3 regions of the Chryseobacterium sp. S90 genome follow, and region 2 is predicted to be linked to each of the others. Evidence: riboswitches for the same ligand, from Rfam matches in the RefSeq annotation. Region 2 holds a riboswitch; each other region holds the start of a gene.
What was found. Region 2 has a riboswitch for thiamine pyrophosphate ahead of pnuC (nicotinamide riboside transporter PnuC). Riboswitches for the same ligand answer to the same signal wherever they lie in the genome.

Region 1 (4,404 bases), on a different contig from region 2:
ATAATTCAAAGGCAAATGCCGGGGAAATTTCTTCTACTACGGATTCACCCAGAATAATTTCTTTTAAAAATTTTGCTTTCACTCCCGCTGCACTTGTCGTTCCGGGTAGCGTGTTGTAAATGAAAAATTTAAGAGAATCCGATCGGTCAGCATTACCTGAATCTTTAATCTGTGTAATGATTTCGCTTAGTAATTCAGCACCATCAATTGGCTTTGGATGAAGCCCCTGGGTTTTTCTTTCTTCAATCTCTTTGATGTAATCCTTATAAATATTCATAATAGAAGGTCTTTCAACATTAAAGGTAGGCCTGCTTCTTCTTTACCGGTCTGTACAAATACAGTTAATGACATTTTGAGTTCTCACATTTTGATGCAACATTAACCGAATAAAGTCAGCATAATCTACACTTTTTTTTAAAGTTTTTAAAATTATCAAACAATTCAAAATGTTCCCAAAATTACAAATTTTTAATATTTTATAGAAACGAAATTATTTAGATTCTTTATAAATATGAATTTTATAATATCTATTTTTGGTCGTATTTTTGTAGACATATGGCGAATATGAAAAATATCCTTAAAGTTTTATGCATTTTTATTTCGGTTTTCGTTTTTTCACAGACTAAATCTGTGAAGAAAATAACGGTGAAGAAAGGTGTGAAAACTGCGGTTAAGAAAGGGCCTGCAGCCAATAAGCCTAACCCTGATTTAGTAATAATAAATAAAGATCTTCCGGTTTTGATTCCTAAGAAAAAAGGAGATCATTTTGGGTATGTTAACCAGAACGGAAAATTTATTATTCAACCGGAATATCATATTGCCGTATTTTTTTATGAAGATTGTAACCTTCTGAATTCTCCTAATGAAAAAGTCAGAAAATTTGGCACAAAAGAATATGCTACAGTAGAAAAAGATATGATCTCTTACAGGATAGACCAGTCTGGAAAGAGAGTATACCAGTTCAAAGAAGCAGATTTTGGAAAATGTATCTTCGAAGAATATAAACAGCAGCTATTTCAGGCGTATACTATGAATGGCTTTTACGGAATTATTGAAAAATCAAAATTTGTGAATGCTGCAGATTACAGGCAGTTCCAGATTTATCCTCAATATCAGTATCTGTACATTATGGAAGGAGATGATGTGGCCAATCCGATGATTGTTGCTTCCAATAATGATAAATTTGGAGTGATTGATGTTAACAATAAGATCATTATTCCTTTTGAATATTCCAATATTAAAAGAAACTTCAGCTGGAAGCTGGGTAAGATGTTTGAAGTGACCAAAGATGGGTCGAATTACTATTATGTTGACTCAAACAATAAAACCTATTAAAGAATTATAAATGATGAATGATGAATGATGAATGATTCATCCAATAACTCTTATTTTTCATTCTGCTTTTTTCTATCCCGTAACTCAAAACCCTGCACCTCGCACCGCGAATCTCAATTGATATATTTTTTGTAATTTTGCACCTGAAATAAAGGGGTGCTGTAACAGGCTGAGATTATACCCAATGAACCTGGAACAGGTAATGCTGTTTAGGGAACCATTTAAATAATTGATAGATGATTAGCGATAAATGATCGATAAACATCAATGGTCATTTGCTATTTGTCAATTATTTCATAATCACCCCTTTTATTCATTAAATGTCAAGATTTATAGAATGAAAGGATTATTTTTTTTAGGGCTTAGCGTAGGCTCAGTAGCCTTTATGCAGGCTCAGAATAAGGATTCTCTGAAAGTCAGAGAAATTGAGGCGGTCAACTTTACCAAAAGACTGCCGGTTGCAAAGGAAATCATCAACGTACAGAAAGATTTAGACGGTAAAAATTTAGGACAGGATCTTCCTATTCTTTTAAAAAATCAAACCTCCATTATTTCTACTTCAGATGCAGGAAATGGGGTTGGATATACCGGTTTTAGAATTCGTGGAGTTTCAGGAAGCGGGATTAATGTAATGATGAATGGCGTTCCGTATAATGATTCTGAAAGCCAGGGAACTTTTTTTGTGAATGTTCCTGACCTTACAAGTTCTGCTTCACAGATCGTTATTCAAAGAGGGGTGGGAACCTCTAATAATGGCGTTTCTGCTTTCGGTGCAAGTATCAATGTGATTTCTAAAGATCCTGAAGAAAAGTTTTATTTTAAAACAGATGACAGCTACGGCTCATTCAATACCTATAAATATTCAGCTGAGATAGGCTCCGGTAAGTTCTGGAAAAACCGTCTTTCTGTAATGGGAAGATATACCCATATTCACTCTGATGGGTATATAGACAGGGCTTCCTCAAATTTACATTCTTATAATTTTACGGCCTTATTTGAAGAAGGGAATACCAAATTACGTTTAATGGCTTTTGGTGGAAAAGAGAAAACCTACCAGGCATGGAACGGTATTGATAGAAAAACATGGGAAACCGATCCTAAATTTAATGTTTCAGGTGCCATTTATGATGCCAGTTGGGAGAATATTGTAAGCTTCTATGATAACGAAACAGACAATTACAGACAGAACCATTATCAGTTGCTTTGGGAACAGAAATTCAGTGACCGATGGAATATTGAAACTACTTTTCACTATACTAAAGGAAAAGGATATTACGAAAATTACAAGCAGGGAGATCCTTTTTCCAGATATAATTTACCCGATCTGACTGAAGGAGGGCAGACCATAAAATATTCAGACTTTATCAGAAAAAAATGGCTGAATAATGATTTTTATGGAGTTGTTTCAACGCTTTACGGAAAGTTTGAAAACTTAGACCTGAATATGGGAGTTGTAGCCAATCAATATTACGGAAGACACTACGGAAATGTTACGGGAGTATTTTTTCCTCAGATTGATGAAAGTGAGTATTACAGAAGCCGTTCAATAAAAAATGAAGTATCCGGTTTTGCAAAAGCTTTGTTCAGAGTAGATAATTTTGAATTTTTTGGTGATTTACAGCTTAGAAAAATCAACTACAATACTAAGATCCTGATGGCTGGTGATGGTGAAGGAGCTGATTTAAGTAAAAACTGGTTGTTCTTTAATCCTAAAGCCGGGGTAAATTACAGAATTGAAGGAGGTAAAGTTTTCCTTTCCTATGCCCATGCCCACCGTGAACCAAACAGGGATGATCTGATGGCGAATAACGATGTGAAAGCTGAAAAACTTCATGATATTGAAGCCGGTTTTGAAAAACAGTTTGGGATTGTATCATTTACTGCGAATGTGTATTATATGTACTACGTTAACCAATTGGTCTTAAATGGTGTACTTAATAATGTAGGAGCTTTCATCAGAACCAATTCCGGGAAGAGTTACAGAAGAGGAGTGGAGCTTGGTGCATTGGCAAAATTATCTAAACAATGGGAGGTTTCAGGAAATGTAACTTTAAGCCAGAGCAGAAATCAGGATTTCAATATTCAGAATGGAGATGTTCCTGAAAGACTTGGAAATACACAGATTTCTTTCTCTCCGAATGTGATTGCCAATTTAGGTCTGAAATTTAATCCTACAAAGAACTTTCAGTTTGCTTTAATGAATCAGTATGTTGGGAAACAATATCTGGATAATACGGAAGATGCCAATCTGCAGCTTAAAGATTATTTCCTGACCGATTTCAACGCTCAGTACCAGTTTAAAATTGCCAATAATGAAATTGCATTAAAACTATTGGTGAATAACCTGTTCAACAAGAAATATGTCAACAATGGATCTGTGTATGAAGGACAGCCCTATTATTTTTCACAGGCAGGAACCAATTTTATGTTTGGAGTGAGCTGGAAGATTCAGTAATGAGAAATTGGAGAGCAAATAAGTGAATTTGAAAATTTGCCCTTTTACCCGTTTCATTACAATTGTTAAGCTTAAAAAAAGAAGTTTAAATATCTGTATTCCAGTTTTGATACAGAATAATCAAAAGACTGTTTCGACAGTCTTTTTTTATATAGGTTAAATATCTTAAAAAGTCATGAAAAAGTTATAAATTTGCTGCCAAATGAATATTTCAGCATACATTTTAGAATACTTAAAACAATTTGGAACTGCCACGGTTCCAGGCTTTGGGGTGTTTTCACTGAAAAATTCTAAGGCAATTATCAATTCCGAAAACGGGAGCATCTTACCTCCAGCCAGTCAGATTGAATTTACAATAGACTACGAAGTACAGGCTGAAGATCTTACTGCTTTTATTGCAGGACAGAAACAAATGTCTTTAGAAGCTTCAAGAAGTGATCTTAAGATCCAGACAGATTTTTGGAAGAAGAAACTTCAGGCCGAGCAGGTTCTTGAAATTCAAAACCTTGGAACAGTTTTCATTGAAGAAGGACATACTCATTTCAAAGGAAAAAGAATAGAATCAGGGCGTCCGGACTTTTATGGACTGGAAGAGATCAGATTTTCAGATATCA
Region 2 (4,404 bases):
TTGCATCAATAAGTTTAGGTCAGACCAGAAACTTTGATTTCCGGAAAAAAGACCATCATCAGAGTAAATACAGCCTGCCTCTTCCTCATGGTTCATTACTGATTATGAAAGGAAATCTGCAGGAGAACTGGGAACATCGGATTGCTAAATCTGTAACCTCGATGAAGCAGCGTATCAATCTTACATTTCGGTTGGTTCGTCAATTGTAGAATATTCATTTATAATATTTTATGATTGGTGGAGTGTGTTTGCAATATCTCTTTTGGCAGATAAATTGTTGCATTTATAAAAGAAGTTCTTATTGGCTTCATTTATATCACCATTTAAAATTTAATATTATGAAAAATCTTGTAGTAACACTTTTTGCGGTGGCTGCTTTGACGGCCTGCAAAAAAAATGAACCGACATCGTCCAGCCACTCCCCGGAAAGCACAACAATGTCTCCTCCAGCTGAATCCGGCATGACAGTGAGTGATTCCACCAAAATGGCAGAACCAAAAGACCAAACCACCTCTCTCAGTGATCAGGATAAAAAATTTGCAGATGCAGCAGCAAAAGGAGGGCTGATGGAAGTGATGATGGGAGATCTGGCAGCAACCAATGCTGAAAATCCAGCTGTAAAATCTTTAGGAGCGATGATGGTCACAGATCATACCAAAGCGAATGATGAGCTCAAGAAATGGGCTTCGGGAACAGGCTATACCTTACCTGCAGGTCTGGATGCTGAAAAGCAGAAGATGTATGATGATCTGAAAGCTAAGAAAGGAAAAGACTTTGATAAAAAGTATACCGATCTTATGGTCAGTGATCATAAAGAAGACATAGAAGAATTCAAAAAAGAAGCAGCGGAAGGAAAAGAATCTTCTCTGAAATCCTTTGCAGGTAAGACGCTTCCTACATTGGAGCATCATCTGAAAGAATCAGAAAAAGCTAAAAATGCTGTGAAATAATATGACCTGCATCATAAAAAGGACACAGGATATTTGATAATTTTGAAAAGGATTAAATATTATTTTGTTCTTGATTAATAAAGCTCCTCTTTTGTAAGGGGAGTTTTTTGTTGATTATTCTTTCTTTTTATATTCTTCAATTTTCTTAAACTGGTTGTAAGAGCTTTTTAGATTGCGAAGCTGTTCGGCCACAATTTTATTACTCTTTTCACTAAGATTACCATAGCCCAGAGCATTCTCATAAGTTTCTATGGCTGCTTTTTCTCCAAACACTACATTTTCCAATGTAGATTCTACCAGATTTCCCATGGTAAAAGAATTTTTAATGTCAATCCATGTTCTGTGAATAGCTCCTGCGATAGATGGTGAGTCCTCCGGAACGCCCTTTCTTTCAGTGATTAGATTAATGAGTTCATTTTTCATAATTTTCGACTGGGAAATCATATGGTCATATTCATCCTTTACATCAGGATACATTTCCCATACTTTTCCTTCAACTTTTTCAAAACCTTCAATTCTGTCATTGGTAATGTGAAGCAAGTCGTTCAGTAACGATATTTCTTGTCGATTATCCATAATATATACTTTTTAGATTAAACATAATATTGTACTAAATTATCATTTACTCAGCAGCATCTTTATAATCCTGATCATATAGTCTGGCGGATGATTTTCTTATATGAGCTTATTTATTTTTAATAAAAAAAATGGGTTAACAGGATAAATAAAATTCCGATATTCTTTCTTTTTACGGAAAAAAAACAGGACCTTTGCCCCCAACAATGGGGTGCTACTGGTAACAGTGGCTGAGATGATACCCAGGAATGTACTTCCACACCTGATCCGGATAATGCCGGCGTAGGGATTGCTTACTTATCATCTCATCATTTGATTTTTAAATTAATATGATGCAGGAAATTTTAAAACAGATTACCTTGCCTGAATGGTTCGGAGTCTTATTTTCAGTAATTCAGGTCTTACTGGCCCGTAAAAACAATGTCAATAACTATCTTTTCGGAATTGCCGGTATTCTGCTTACATTGTATGTGATGCTTACCTCAAAACTGTATGCTGAATTTACCTTAAACCTTTATTATCTGATCATGAGCATCTACGGATGGCTGTACTGGAAATTCGGGAAACAGAAATCTGAAATGGAGATCTCTGTCACCTCAACTTCTGAAAAGTGGATTGCCGGAGGAATTGTGCTGGGAACTTTTAGCTTATTCTGGTTTTTTCTTACTCATTTTACAGACTCGGATGTTCCCGTTTGGGATTCCTTGGTAAGTGCTTTTGCCTGGGCCGGAATGTGGCTCATGGCAAGAAGAAAAATTGAAAACTGGGTGATTCTCAATATCAGTAATATTATTTCCATACCCTTGCTGCTGCATAAAGAATTGTATCTCTATGCTGTGTTAACATCATTCTTATTTTTAGTAGCAATCTCCGGGTATATGGAATGGCAAAAAATCATTAAAACCAAAGCTAATGCTCAATATTAAAGACATCAGAAAAGAACTTCAGGGAGCTTCTGTAATTTCTGATAAGGTGATACAGCATATTCATGAAAAAGGATTGCTGAAGATCTGGGTACCGAAAAAATATGGAGGTTTAGGATATCGTTTTGAAGAAGGCCTTAAAGCATTATTTGGCTGGGCTGAAACCGATGGAAGCTTTGGCTGGATGCTGACACTCTGTGCCGGAGCCAATTATTTCTCAAGAAACATAAAACCTGAAATTGCTCAATTACTGTTTACCAATTCTGACATTTGTTTTGGAGGAAGCGGAATGGTTGGCGGAACTGCAGAAAAGCAAAATGATAACACCTATATTATTAATGGATTATGGAATTTTGCCACAGGAGCTCCCCATCTGACGCATTTTACACTGAATGCCACAATTACAGAAAAGGGCAAACCTTTATTAGATCACGAAGGCAATGAGATGATTCATTCCTTTATTATTCCGAGAGAGCAGGCTGAAATCATCCCTAACTGGAAATCTATGGGAATGAAAGCCAGCGGTACTTATTCATTTACCATTGAGAATGTTGTGGTCAACGAAGATTACAGCTTTGTGTACGACCATTTCTTCACGGATGATATTCTGGACAGCGTTCCTTTTCGGGTTTTTGCTGATCTGACCCTTTTGGTGAATTACCTTGGAATGGCTTCTCATTTTATTGAAGAGGCAAGGCTTATCCGTCCTCAGATCCATTTCAAAAACTTTGCAGAATCTGTTGAAAAGCATCTGGAAAAGGTGTTAAATATTGCCCGGAATATTGAAAATATTCTTGCTGATAATAAAGAGATTTCAGCAGATCAGCAAAATGAGATTCATACTTATGGAACAGAATTGACAAGTCAATTATCCCACCAGATACTTACTGTTTATACACAGCTTGGAATCCGGGCAACAGCTACTGATTCTGTAATTTATCAGATATTCTGTGATTATTTTACAGCAGCAATGCATTCTAATTTCAGGCCTTCAGCTGATGATTTAGATTTTTCTTTTTGAGGTAATCTAAACCTGTTAAAAGACAGTCACTCTTTAGTCATTATGGTCATGAATTTAAACTTAATATGAATTTAATATGATTGACATCCCTTTTAGATACTTTTGCATCATTGAGTTATAGGTTCAAAGACATTTAAAGGATGGATCATTTTAAAGAAATATATTCCGGTTACAAGCACAGGGTGTATTTTTTTGTAGCAAAATACCTTTCGGAAGAAGAAGATATAGAAGAAATTGTTCAGGATATTTTTATGCATGTCTGGAAGTACTTATCCAAAACCCACTCACCTTCAGAAATTGAAGCACTTATTTTTAAATCTGCCAAACAGGAAATCTCCAACTTCTATCGTAAAAGAAAAATGATCTTCGTTCCACTGGAAAATTCCCCGGAAAATCAGGATGAAGAAAGCTCTGAAATCGAAAAGCAACTGCAGCAGGAAGATCAATTAAAAAAAATAGAAAGTCTTCTGGAACAAGTTCCTGAAAAGAGCCGTGAGTTTTTTATCCAAAACAAAATCCAGAATCTCAGTCTTTTTACCATCGCGCAGGAAAATCATATTTCCAAAACAGCTGTTGAAAAACATGTCAACAAGGTTTTGAAATTTCTAAGGACCAACTTGAATTTTTGGTTTTAACCTTTTTTGTTATATTGATAACAAGCTTCATTTCAAATCTCTTTCCGACGAATGAAGAATCCCATGTAAAGCCTGGATTCTTCATTTCACTGCGTTACATTCAGAATGACAGAGTCATAATAATAGATAGCAGGATTAATTTAAAATCGTATATAATTACCTTAATTAATTTAAATAAAATCAATTTCAACTTTAACGGAATATCAACCCATATGAACAAATCGTTAAATCAAAAAAATAGAGGTTGACGATTCTACACTTCCTGCGTATTCTCTAATAAAGATCAAAAAAGAGTTTAT
Region 3 (4,404 bases), on a different contig from region 2:
TTCTGATAGGTGCGAGCTTCTTTATTCAGGCTCCACTGCTTACCAATAAGAATTTTGTCTATGCTATGTATGCTGCCGCTGTCATTTGTGTATTGGGAGCATTCATTCCGGAAGGTTCAAAACTTTCTGCAGTAAAAACAGTAGGGCTTCTGGCGGGAATCATCCTTTCATTATCCAATAGAAGAAGATAGACGGAAGAAGTATGAAGGAGCAGATTATATATGAAGACAACCATCTTCTGGTGATTAATAAAAAGGTTGGCCAGCTCGTTCAGGGTGATAAAACCGGTGATGAATCACTATTAGAATCCATCAAGAATTTTATAAAAATAAGAGATGCTAAGCCGGGAAATGTTTTTCTCGGCTTGGTTCATCGTATAGACCGTCCAACTTCCGGGCTGGTGATCTATGCCAAGACTTCCAAGGCACTTTCCCGTCTTACGCAGATGGTAAAAAACCGGGAGGTAAAAAAAACATATTGGGCGGTTGTGAGTAAAGAAATGATCCCACAAAGTCAGAGGCTGGTACATTATTTAAAGAAAAACGAAAAGAATAATAAAGCTATTGTTTTTCCTAAAGCTACCGAAGGCGCAAAAGAAGCAATTCTTACCTATAATGTTATCAAGACATTAGACAATTATTTGCTGTTGGAAATTGACCTTGAAACAGGTAGACACCATCAGATCAGAGCACAGTTATCCAAAACAGGAATTCCGATTAAGGGTGATCTGAAATATGGAGCACCACGTTCCAATCCGGATGGAGGAATCAATCTTCATGCAAGAAAACTGGAGTTTATTCATCCCGTAACCAAAGAAAATATTGAAATCATAGCTCCTGTTCCGCAGAATGATGCGATCTGGAGAGCTTGTGAAGAATAAGCATATTATAAAACTATACCATGAAATTCAAATCACTTTTATTAGCCACATTGCTGGTTATGGCATCTTGTTCAGACAATGATGAATTGCCGGTTGATAATTCACAACAGGCGATTACTGAAAATACTAGTAAAATATCGTGGAATTATCCTGTTTTGTCACCTGTCTTTAATGGATCGGAGCAAAATTATATGTTCGAATATGATGCTCAGGGAAGAATTAGTAAAAAAGTAGGAGGAAAGTTGGAACTTTCTAGTAGTACAGGGTTTCCTTATGCTTATTCAAAATCTGTTTATACAGCGGTAACCTATACAGGAAATACAGCAATTATGAAAGATTACAGCTCTGACCCTGGTTTCAATGTTCAGTTGAAGGAAAGAAGATTTGAATTTGATAACCAAGGTAGAGTTAGTAAAGTAGTTATTCCACAGGTTAATAATTCATATATGGATAAGTATTTGTCCTATACTTATGACGCTTCAGGAAAGTTAACTGAGATTTTAACTCAATATCCTAATGTTCCATACGATCCAACTGACTCGCAAGATTATATTTTGACCTACGTAGAAAAGTTTACTTATAATAACTCAGGAAATTTAGAAAAGGCAACTAAAACTGAAAAGCATAATAATGTTGATGCTTACATTACAAATGAAATTACATTTGATAACTTTGATTCTGCACAAAATCCATTTAAGAATTTGGGTATTTTTGAAGATTATTTTTACCTTTCATTATCAAAAAATAATCCTCAAAGAAGATTTTCAAAAGAGTTTAAACCTTATAGCTCCGAATTTTTTCTGAGCCAATCAAACTGGACTAATCAATATAATTCTGATGGAAGCTTGAAGCTTTTTTACTAAAAGAACTATTTAAAATAAAAGTGAAGACTGTCTCAAAATTGAGATGGTCTTTTTTCTTTAAAATCATTTCAGATTTTGCCCATTCTAAAAAAATGTCTAACTTCGTCTCAAACTTTAGGGGTGTCTGTTACCAACAGACTGAGACTTTACCCTTTGAACCTGATCTGGATCATACCAGCGTAGGGAAAAGTAGATGACTTTTGCTGTACATTCTATTGTACAATAATAGCCATTCCTAAAGTATATTTAAAATATTAGGAATGGAACTTATAATCAACCACACCCGAAAAACATTTGATGTACTTCCTGAAAATCTGGAAGCATTACTGGCTATTGAGCTGCCTGGAAAAAAGAAAGGTATTGCTGTAGCCCTCAACAATCGCATTATTCCCCTGACATTCTGGGCGGAAACCATCCTTAGCAACAACGATTCAGTTTTAATCATTACTGCCACTCAGGGCGGTTAATTCTCATATTTAATACCAATACTTATGGCTCACTCCATTACATGTTCGCCATTTCCGAACTCAAAGAAAATCTATGTTGAAGGTACATTACACCCTATCAATGTAGCAATGCGTGAAATACAGCTTAGCCCCACCAAACTTAGCAATGGCGGCTTTGAACATAATGCTCCGGTTACTATTTACGACACTTCAGGTCCTTATACCGATGAAAATGCAGTTATTGATATTCAGAAAGGACTTCCAAGAATCAGGGAACAATGGATTCTGGACAGAAATGATGTGAATATCCTGGAAGGAATCACTTCAGAATACGGAAAAGCCCGTTTGGCAGATCCACGTCTTGATGAATTAAGATTTTCTTACGATCATAAACCTAAAGTAGCACAGGAAGGAAAAGAATTGACCCAGCTTTACTATGCAAAACAGGGAATCATTACTCCGGAAATGGAATATGTGGCGATCCGGGAAAATCAAAGAATAGAACAGCTTGACTCCGTATCCAAAGAAATGTCTTTTCAACATCCCGGACATAGTTTTGGTGCCAATACTCCGAAAAGTAAGATTACTCCGGAATTTGTAAGAGATGAAATTGCAGCCGGAAGAGCTATTATTCCCAATAACATCAACCATCCGGAAAGTGAACCGATGATCATCGGAAGAAATTTTCTTGTGAAAATCAATGCCAATATCGGGAATAGCGCTGTTTCATCCAGTATTGATGAAGAAGTGGAAAAAGCAGTATGGGCTTGCCGATGGGGAGCTGATACCATTATGGATCTTTCAACAGGGAAAAATATTCACGAAACAAGAGAGTGGATCATCAGAAACAGCCCGGTTCCTATCGGTACTGTTCCTATTTATCAGGCTCTGGAAAAAGTAAAAGGAGTTCCGGAAGATCTGACATGGGAAATTTTCAGAGATACCCTTATTGAACAGGCAGAACAGGGAGTTTCCTACTTTACAATCCACGCAGGAGTTTTATTGAGATACATTCATTTAACAGCAAAAAGAGTGACCGGAATTGTTTCCAGAGGAGGATCTATTATGGCAAAATGGTGTTTATTCCATCATAAAGAAAGCTTCCTGTATACTCATTTTGAGGAGATTTGTGAGATCATGAAGAAGTATGACGTGGCTTTCTCTCTGGGAGACGGTCTTCGTCCAGGATCTATTGCAGATGCTAATGATGCCGCTCAGTTTGCCGAACTGGAAACTTTAGGTGAACTGACAAAGATAGCATGGAAACATAATGTACAGGTAATGATTGAAGGCCCGGGACACGTTCCGATGCACATGATTAAAGAAAATATGGAAAAGCAACTGGAAGAATGCCATGAAGCTCCGTTTTATACCTTAGGACCATTAACAACAGACATCGCACCTGGTTATGATCACATCACTTCCGGAATCGGGGCAGCAATGATCGGATGGTTCGGGTGTGCAATGCTTTGTTATGTAACACCAAAGGAACATTTAGGCCTTCCGAATAAAGATGATGTAAAAGTTGGAGTAATAACATATAAACTGGCAGCTCATGCTGCAGATTTAGCAAAAGGTCATCCGGGAGCACAATACAGAGACAATGCATTAAGTAAAGCAAGATTTGAATTCAGATGGGAAGATCAGTTCAACCTTTCATTAGATCCTGAAACTGCAAGAGCTTACCATGATGAAACCTTACCGGCAGAAGGAGCAAAAATTGCGCATTTCTGTTCTATGTGCGGACCAAAATTCTGTTCTATGAAAATTACCCAGGAAATTCGTGAATCTGCAGAACAGGGAATGCTGGATAAATCACAGGAGTTCATTGAGAAAGGTAAAGAAATTTATATATGATCTTTGTTATCACTCCTGATCTGATGGTTCCAAAGGAAACAGATAGTATCAATCAGATGTTTCAGGAAGGTCTTGATCTGCTTCATATCCGAAAACCATGGATCAGCAGAAATGAAATGACTGAATTTATTACTCAGATTGATGAAGCTTTCTATCCACAACTGGTACTGCATACGCATTACGATCTTGGAAAGGAATTTACTATTTCAAGGTTTCATTTCAGAGAGATTGATAGAAAGGAAGATATATACAAGCCTTTTGTGAAAGAGAAGACCATTTCAACATCGGTACACGATATTAAAACATACAATACTTTGGAAAAAGAATGGGAATATGCTTTCATAAGCCCATTCTTTCC

Region 1: another riboswitch for thiamine pyrophosphate. It lies ahead of ACLMCG_RS18140 (TonB-dependent receptor); the one in region 2 lies ahead of pnuC (nicotinamide riboside transporter PnuC).
Region 3: another riboswitch for thiamine pyrophosphate. It lies ahead of thiS (sulfur carrier protein ThiS); the one in region 2 lies ahead of pnuC (nicotinamide riboside transporter PnuC).

The regions. Positions count from the first base shown of each region.
Region 1 is NZ_JBLGCX010000007.1:85,780-90,183, reverse strand. Features, by position in the region: gene ACLMCG_RS18150 (bifunctional aconitate hydratase 2/2-methylisocitrate dehydratase) at 1-277, opposite strand, end outside; gene ACLMCG_RS18145 (WG repeat-containing protein) at 631-1,335, shown strand; TPP riboswitch at 1,478-1,569, shown strand; gene ACLMCG_RS18140 (TonB-dependent receptor) at 1,673-3,790, shown strand; gene ACLMCG_RS18135 (hypothetical protein) at 3,993-4,404, shown strand, end outside.
Region 2 is NZ_JBLGCX010000001.1:524,253-528,656, reverse strand. Features, by position in the region: gene ACLMCG_RS02575 (alpha-ketoglutarate-dependent dioxygenase AlkB family protein) at 1-209, shown strand, start outside; gene ACLMCG_RS02570 (DUF4142 domain-containing protein) at 339-950, shown strand; gene ACLMCG_RS02565 (PA2169 family four-helix-bundle protein) at 1,065-1,526, opposite strand; TPP riboswitch at 1,724-1,832, shown strand; gene pnuC (nicotinamide riboside transporter PnuC) at 1,856-2,452, shown strand; gene ACLMCG_RS02555 (hypothetical protein) at 2,439-3,470, shown strand; gene ACLMCG_RS02550 (RNA polymerase sigma factor) at 3,611-4,105, shown strand; gene ACLMCG_RS02545 (FecR family protein) at 4,403-4,404, shown strand, end outside.
Region 3 is NZ_JBLGCX010000007.1:110,408-114,811, reverse strand. Features, by position in the region: gene ACLMCG_RS18240 (hypothetical protein) at 1-191, shown strand, start outside; gene ACLMCG_RS18235 (RluA family pseudouridine synthase) at 203-880, shown strand; gene ACLMCG_RS18230 (hypothetical protein) at 901-1,743, shown strand; TPP riboswitch at 1,850-1,946, shown strand; gene thiS (sulfur carrier protein ThiS) at 2,004-2,210, shown strand; gene thiC (phosphomethylpyrimidine synthase ThiC) at 2,235-4,046, shown strand; gene ACLMCG_RS18215 (thiamine phosphate synthase) at 4,043-4,404, shown strand, end outside.